Regions from separate parts of the Brachybacterium sp. GCM10030267 genome, predicted to be linked through region 2. Evidence: predicted binding sites of a transcription regulator. Region 2 holds the regulator's gene; the other holds the start of a gene.
What was found. Region 2 encodes HrcA, which represses chaperone genes, less so after heat shock. Its sites were predicted from a motif close to TTNGCACTCGNNNNNNNCGAGTGCNAA; they were not measured.
Positions count from the first base shown of each region.

Region 1 (3,381 bases), on a different contig from region 2:
TGTCGTCGCCGCCACCGCCGGCCGGCGCCTTGGGCTCCGGCTTGTCGGCCACGACGGCCTCGGTGGTCAGGAACAGGCCCGCGATGGACGCGGCGTTCTGCAGCGCGGAGCGGGTGACCTTGACCGGGTCGATGATGCCGGCCGCGACCAGGTCCTCGTACTCGCCGGTGGCGGCGTTGAGGCCGTGGCCGACGGGCAGGTTCTTGACCTTCTCGGCCACGACGCCGCCCTCGAGACCGCCGTTGACGGCGATCTGCTTGAGCGGGGCCTCGACGGCGACCTTGACGATGTTCGCGCCGGTCGCCTCCTCGCCGGTGAGCTCCAGCTTGTCGAAGGTGTCCTTACCGGCCTGCAGCAGCGCCACGCCACCACCGGCGACGATGCCCTCGTCGACAGCGGCCTTCGCGTTGCGCACAGCATCCTCGATGCGGTGCTTGCGCTCCTTGAGCTCGACCTCGGTGGCCGCGCCGGCCCGGATGACGGCCACGCCGCCGGCCAGCTTCGCCAGGCGCTCCTGGAGCTTCTCGCGGTCGTAGTCCGAATCCGAGTTCTCGATCTCGGTGCGGATCTGAGAGACGCGGCCGGCGATGCGCTCGGCGTCGCCGGAGCCCTCGACGATCGTGGTCTCGTCCTTGGTCACGACGATCTTGCGAGCCTGGCCCAGCAGGTCCAGCTCGGCGGTCTCCAGCTTGAGGCCGACCTCCTCGGAGATGACCGTGCCGCCGGTGAGGATCGCCATGTCCTCGAGCATCGCCTTGCGGCGGTCGCCGAAGCCGGGAGCCTTGACGGCCACGGACTTGAAGGAGCCGCGCAGCTTGTTGACCACGAGCACCGCGAGGGCCTCGCCCTCGACATCCTCGGAGATGATCGCCAGCGGCTTGTTGGACTGGATGACCTTCTCCAGCAGCGGCAGCAGGTCCTTGACCGAGGAGACCTTCGAGCTGAGCAGCAGGATGTAGGGATCCTCCAGGACCGTCTCCTGGCGATCGGAGTCGGTGACGAAGTAGGGCGAGATGAAGCCCTTGTCGAACCGCATGCCCTCGGTGAGCTCCAGCTCGAGGCCCATGGTGTTGGACTCCTCGACCGTGATCACGCCTTCCTTGCCGACCTTGTCGAGGGCTTCGGCGATGAGCTCGCCGATGGCCGGGTCGGCCGCCGAGATGGCGGCGGTGTTGGCGATCTGCTCCTTGGTCTCGACCTCGTGGGCCTGGGACAGGAGGGTCTCGGAGACCGCGGCGACGGCCTTCTCGATGCCGCGCTTGAGCGCCATCGGGCTGGCGCCGGCGGCGACGTTGCGCAGGCCCTCCTTGACCAGGGCCTGGGCGAGGACGGTGGCGGTGGTGGTGCCGTCACCGGCGATGTCGTCGGTCTTCTTGGCGACTTCCTTGACGAGCTCGGCGCCGATCTTCTCGTAGGGATCGTCGAGTTCGATCTCCTTGGCGATCGACACGCCGTCGTTGGTGATGGTGGGGGCGCCCCAGGACTTCTCGAGCACGACGTTGCGGCCCTTGGGGCCGAGGGTGACTCGGACGGCGTCGGCGAGCTGGTTCATACCCCGCTCGAGGCCGCGCCGGGCCTCCTCGTCGTAAGAGATGAGCTTGGCCATTGTGGAATCTCTCCCGTGTGGTGTGGTGTCCACCCGACCCTCGTGCCCGCGACGGACGGCACCCCACGCCGTGTTCATGTCCCACGGCGCCGGATCCCTCACGGGGCCGGAATGTTGGTGGCCGGCGAAGCAGCGGACTGCTCCCCGGACAGGCTCACGACTCTCGAGGGCGGCCTCGCCGATCGGCGCTGTCACTCTCGATCATCGAGTGCCAGATCATCATAAGCACTCCGACCCGGAGAGTGCTAACCCTGGGCGGCTTCTTCTGGCAGCGGAACCTCCGGGGAGTCCATTCGCCCGACGATGCAGAATGCGCGCCGCCCTCCCGGATCGGGGGTCGACGCGCGCCCTGCATGCGTGAGAGGCCTTCGGCCTGCGGGATTCAGCCCTCGCCGCCGTCCTCGCCGCCGCCGTCCTCGCCCTCGGCGTCCGCGCCGGGTTCGTCGACAGCCACGAAGGTGATGCGTGCGTCGTACTCATCGCTCTGACGGGCCTCCCCGGCACCGACCTGCTGGGCGAGTGCCTGCGCGCTCTCGGCGTCGGCCTCGTCGCGGTAGAACACGACGGGCTCCTCCTGCGTGTTGTCCGCGGTGGCGACGCCGACTTCCGTCCATCCCTCGCCCTCGAGGGTCTCCTCCCAGGTTCCGGCCAGCCCGTTGATGCCGCCGGCATTGACGACCAGCACGGGAGTGGACAGATCCGGCTCCGGGGCCGGCTCCTCCTCGGTGGTCGCCTCCTCGCCGTCGGCGGGGGCCTCCTCGCTGGACTCGCTCGCGGCGGGTGTGGTGGGGTCCTCGGCCCGCTCGTCCCCGTTGCCGCCCATGCCGCCGATGAGGAAGAGCAGCACGACCAGCATCACCACGGCAGCGCCGATGATGATGATGTAGAGCAGGTTCTGGCGCCAGAACGGCTCCTCGGCGCGGTGGGCGCCGTGGAAGGAGGCGCTGTCCGCCTCCTCGTCGAAACGGTCCGGCGGGTAGGGATACTGGGAATCAGCCACGGCCCCATTAAACCTGCTCCGGGCGGCAGGTTGTCGGAGCACACGCCCCGCACGTCGGGTCGGCACGGACCCGCCTCGGCCCGGGTCGGTCCTCGCTCAGGCCACGCGATCGGCGCCGCGCGCAGGGGCGGCGCCGTGCTCGGAGGTGCGCTGCGAGCGCAGCCGGTTCACCAGCGCCGGGGCCGCCCTCAGCGCCGCCGGCTCGTCGAGCAGCGTGTTCAGCCTCACGTAGTAGCCGACCTTGGAGATCCCGATCTCCTCGCGGATCGCGCGCTCCTTGGAGCCGACGTAACGGAAGGTCCGCGATTCCAGGGCGAGGATGCGCTGATCCAGGTCCGACAGCTCCGAGGAGGCGGTCGGCGGGGCGTCCTGCGAGCCCTGACGGGCCGCGTCGGGCTCCGCAGAGGCGTCGTGGTCGGAAGGCATGGACCGACAGTACGGCTCCCGAGGCGCCGGTCATCGGCGGCGCGCCGCACCCCTGGCGAGGATGGAAGACTGGTCACATGCCGCAGCCGCTCACCGAGATCATCAGTGCCGATTGGGCCCGCGAACTGTCCCCGGTGGAGGACCGGATCCATGCCCTGGGCGAGTTCCTGCGCGCCGAGGTGGACGCCGGCCGGGGATACCTTCCCTCCGGCGACCGGGTGCTGCGCGCCTTCACCCGCCCGATGGCCGACGTGCGGGTGCTGATCGTCGGCCAGGATCCCTATCCGACGCCGGGACATCCGATCGGCCTGTCCTTCGCCGTCGAGCGCGATGTGCGTCCGCTGCCCCG
Region 1 covers NZ_JBHTCX010000010.1:137,293-140,673, forward strand. The annotation lists gene groL (chaperonin GroEL) at 1-1,606, opposite strand, end outside; gene ACFQS2_RS08875 (LytR C-terminal domain-containing protein) at 1,989-2,606, opposite strand; gene ACFQS2_RS08880 (DUF3263 domain-containing protein) at 2,703-3,032, opposite strand; gene ACFQS2_RS08885 (uracil-DNA glycosylase) at 3,110-3,381, shown strand, end outside.
Region 1: a site for HrcA is predicted at 1,795-1,821, ahead of groL (chaperonin GroEL). Genes of this name have one in related genera too.

Region 2 (3,381 bases):
GGCTCAGAACTCGCGCAGGCGGTCGCGGAGCTTGGCGAAGGGGCCGTGGCCGCGGCGGCGGGTGCTCTCGTCTCCCCGCATCGCGGCGAACTGCTCGAGCAGCTCCCGCTCCTCGTCGCTCAGCGAGGTCGGCACGGAGACGTCCAGGACGACGCGGATGTCGCCGCGGCGCTCACGGCGCAGCGGAGTCACCCCGAGGCCCTTGAGGGTGATCTCCTCGCCGGGCTGGGACCCGGGCTTGACGTCGATCTCCTCGGTGCCGTCGAAGGTCTCCAGCGGGATCGTCGCGCCCAGGGCGGCAGAGGTCATGGGCACGGACATGGTCACCACGAGATCGTCGCCGTCGCGCTCGAACATCTCGTGCTCGTTGACCGCGAGCTCGACGAACAGGTCGCCGGCAGGACCGCCGGCCTCACCGGTCTCGCCCTCGCCGCGCAGCTGGATGCGGGTGCCGTTCTCGACGCCGGAGGGGATGCGCACGGTCACGCTGCGCTCAGCGGGCGTGCGTCCGTGGCCCGAGCAGGCGGTGCACGGGGACTCGATGACGTCGCCGTGGCCCTCGCAGGTCGGGCACGGTGCCATGGTCACCATCTGGCCCAGCAGCGACTGGGCGACGCGCTGGACGTGGCCGCTGCCGTTGCAGGCGGTGCAGCGGGTGGGGCTGGTGCCGGGCTCGCAGCAGGAGCCGTCGCAGCGCTCACAGCGCACTGCGGTGCGGAAGGTGACCTCCTCCTCGGTGCCGAAGACGACGTCGCGCAGGTCGATCTTGACCCGGCGCAGGACATCGCCGCCGCGGCGCTGACGGGGCACCGGACCCTGGCCGCGGCCGCGCATGCCGGCGGCGCCGGCGAACATGTCGAAGATGTCGTTGAAGTCGAATCCGGCGCCACCGCCGCCGGGGAACCCGCCGCCCATGCCCGGGCCGCCGCCCATGTCGTACTGGCGGCGCTTGTCGGGGTTCGAGAGCGTCTCGTAGGCCTGGGAGACCTTCTTGAACCGCTCGGAGGCCTCGGGATCGGGGTTCACGTCCGGGTGGAGGGTGCGGGCGAGCTTCCGGTACGCCTTCTTGATCTCCTCGGTGGAGGCGTCGCGGGAGACGCCGAGGAGCTCGTAGTAGTCATCGTTCACGGTGAAGGATCCTTACCGGGGAGTCGGGGCGTCCGGGGGCCGCGGCGTGCGGCGAGCGGGCGCGGGGCGATGGGTGCTTGCGGTCGGGAACGCGGTGCGAGGCGTGCGCGCACGCGCGGGTCATTCGAGATACCGGGAGACGTACCGGGCGATGGCCTGGACGGTGGAGATCCCGCTGACGTAGTCCATACGACTGGGGCCGAGGATCGCCAGGTGCGAGCCGGCACCGTACCCGGCGCCCACCACGGCCGCCTGCTGGAGGACCTGGTCCTCCAGCTCCGAGCCGATGCGCACCTCGACGGACCCCGGCGAGGCGTGCATCTCGGTGAACAGCCGCAGCAGCACCAGCTGCTCCTCGAGCACGTCCAGCAACGGCTCCACATCCCGCGCGAAGTCCTCGGCGGAGCGGGCGATGTTGGCGGTCCCGGCGAGCATGATGCGGTCCTCGGCGCGGGTGGCGGCGAGGGCCGACAGCGCCTCGGTCACCTCCGCGACGGAGGCCTTGTCCGCGTGCGGGGTGACCTCCAGCAGGTCTGCCACGGGCCGCTCGAGGTCGGTGACCTCGCGGCCGGCGATGTAGCGGTTCAGCTGGTCGCGCAGATCCACGTAGAACTCGGCAGGCCGGGCGGCCAGCACCGGGACGGTGCGCTGATCGACGCGGCCGGACTCGGTGATCAGCACGATCAGCAGCAGGGACTCGGCGACCTTGACCAGCTCGACATGACGGATCCGGGCCTGGCGGCGCGCCGGGTACTGGACCATCGCCACCTGCTGGGTGAGCTGAGCCATCAGCCGCACCGTGCGCCCGAGCAGCTCCTCGACGTCACCGGCGTCCTCGAGCAGGGTCTGGATGGCCCGGCGCTCGGGGGCCGAGAGCGGTTTGACCGTCGCCACGTGGTCGACGAAGGCGCGGTAGCCCTTGTCCGTGGGAACCCGGCCGGCCGAGGTGTGGGGCTGATGGATCAGCCCCTCCTCCTCCAGCACCGACATGTCGTTGCGCACGGTGGCGGCGGAGACCTCGAGCTCGTGCCGCTCCAGGAGGGACTTGGAGCCCACGGGCTCACGCGTGGAGACGTAGTCCTCGACGATCGCGCCGAGGATCTGCAGCTTCCGGGCGTCCGTGTCCCTCACCTCCTGCTCTGCGTACGGAGATCTCGATCTCGATGTCGGCTTCCGGCCGGTGCTCGAGCCGCTCGCGGGCCGACGGGCTCCTGGACGCCGACGGACCACCGGGAGCGAGGCTGGCACCTACCGTTGCCGAGTGCCAATCCTACGCGTCCCCGGCGGGGCTCGCAGGGAGGTGTTCGCCACCGGTGTACGGTGTCGCGCGTGCCTGCAGCATCCGATCGCTTCCCTGACCGGTACGGCTCCGACGTGCTCTCCTCCGGTCCGCCCGCTCATCATCGCCGCCGCCCCGTGGCCCGTGAGGTCGCCGCGCAGCGCGACCTCGTCGTCGAGGAGGCCTCGACGGGCTTCACCGGGGCCATCACCCGCGTCGAGAAGATCGCCGGTGAGCTGATCGTCGAGCTGGAGGACGGCCGCGGCAAGCGCCGCACCTTCCCGCTGGGCCCCGGCTTCATGATCGACGGCAAGCCGGTCGTGCTCACCCGTCCCGCGCCGCGCAGCCAGGCCCCGGTGCGCAAGCGCTCCGCGAGCGGCTCGGTCTATGTCGAGGGGGCGAAGGCCCGCACCGCGCGCGCGTCGCGGATCTGGGTCGAGGGCACCCACGACGCCGAGCTGATCCAGAAGGTGTGGGGCCATGACCTGCGCATCGAGGGCATCGTCGTAGAGCAGCTCGAAGGCGCCGACAACCTCGTCGAGCGGGTCCAGGACTTCGGGCCGTCTGCCGGCCGCAGGCTCGGGATCCTCGTGGACCATCTGGTGCCCGGCTCCAAGGAATCGCGGATCGCCGCCGAGGTGATGAGGCTTCCCGGTGCGCGGGGCAACGTCTCCGTGCTCGGGCATCCCTACGTCGATGTGTGGCAGGCGGTGCGACCTGCTCGGGTGGGCCTGACGACGTGGCCCCACATCCCCAAGGGCACCGACATCAAGGTCGGCACGCTCGCCGCGCTCGGCTGGCCCCACGCGGACAAGGCAGACATCGGCCAGGGCTGGCAGCGGATCCTGGCGGCCGTGCGCTCGTACGCAGATGTCGAGCCCTCTCTGTCCGGACGCATCGAGGAGCTCATCGACTTCGTGACGGTCGACCCCAGCTGATTCAGCGGGGGAAATCCCCCACCGGACCCGGCGGTT
Region 2 covers NZ_JBHTCX010000012.1:419,862-423,242, forward strand. The annotation lists gene dnaJ (molecular chaperone DnaJ) at 4-1,128, opposite strand; gene hrcA (heat-inducible transcriptional repressor HrcA) at 1,249-2,259, opposite strand; gene ACFQS2_RS13005 (DUF3097 domain-containing protein) at 2,449-3,345, shown strand.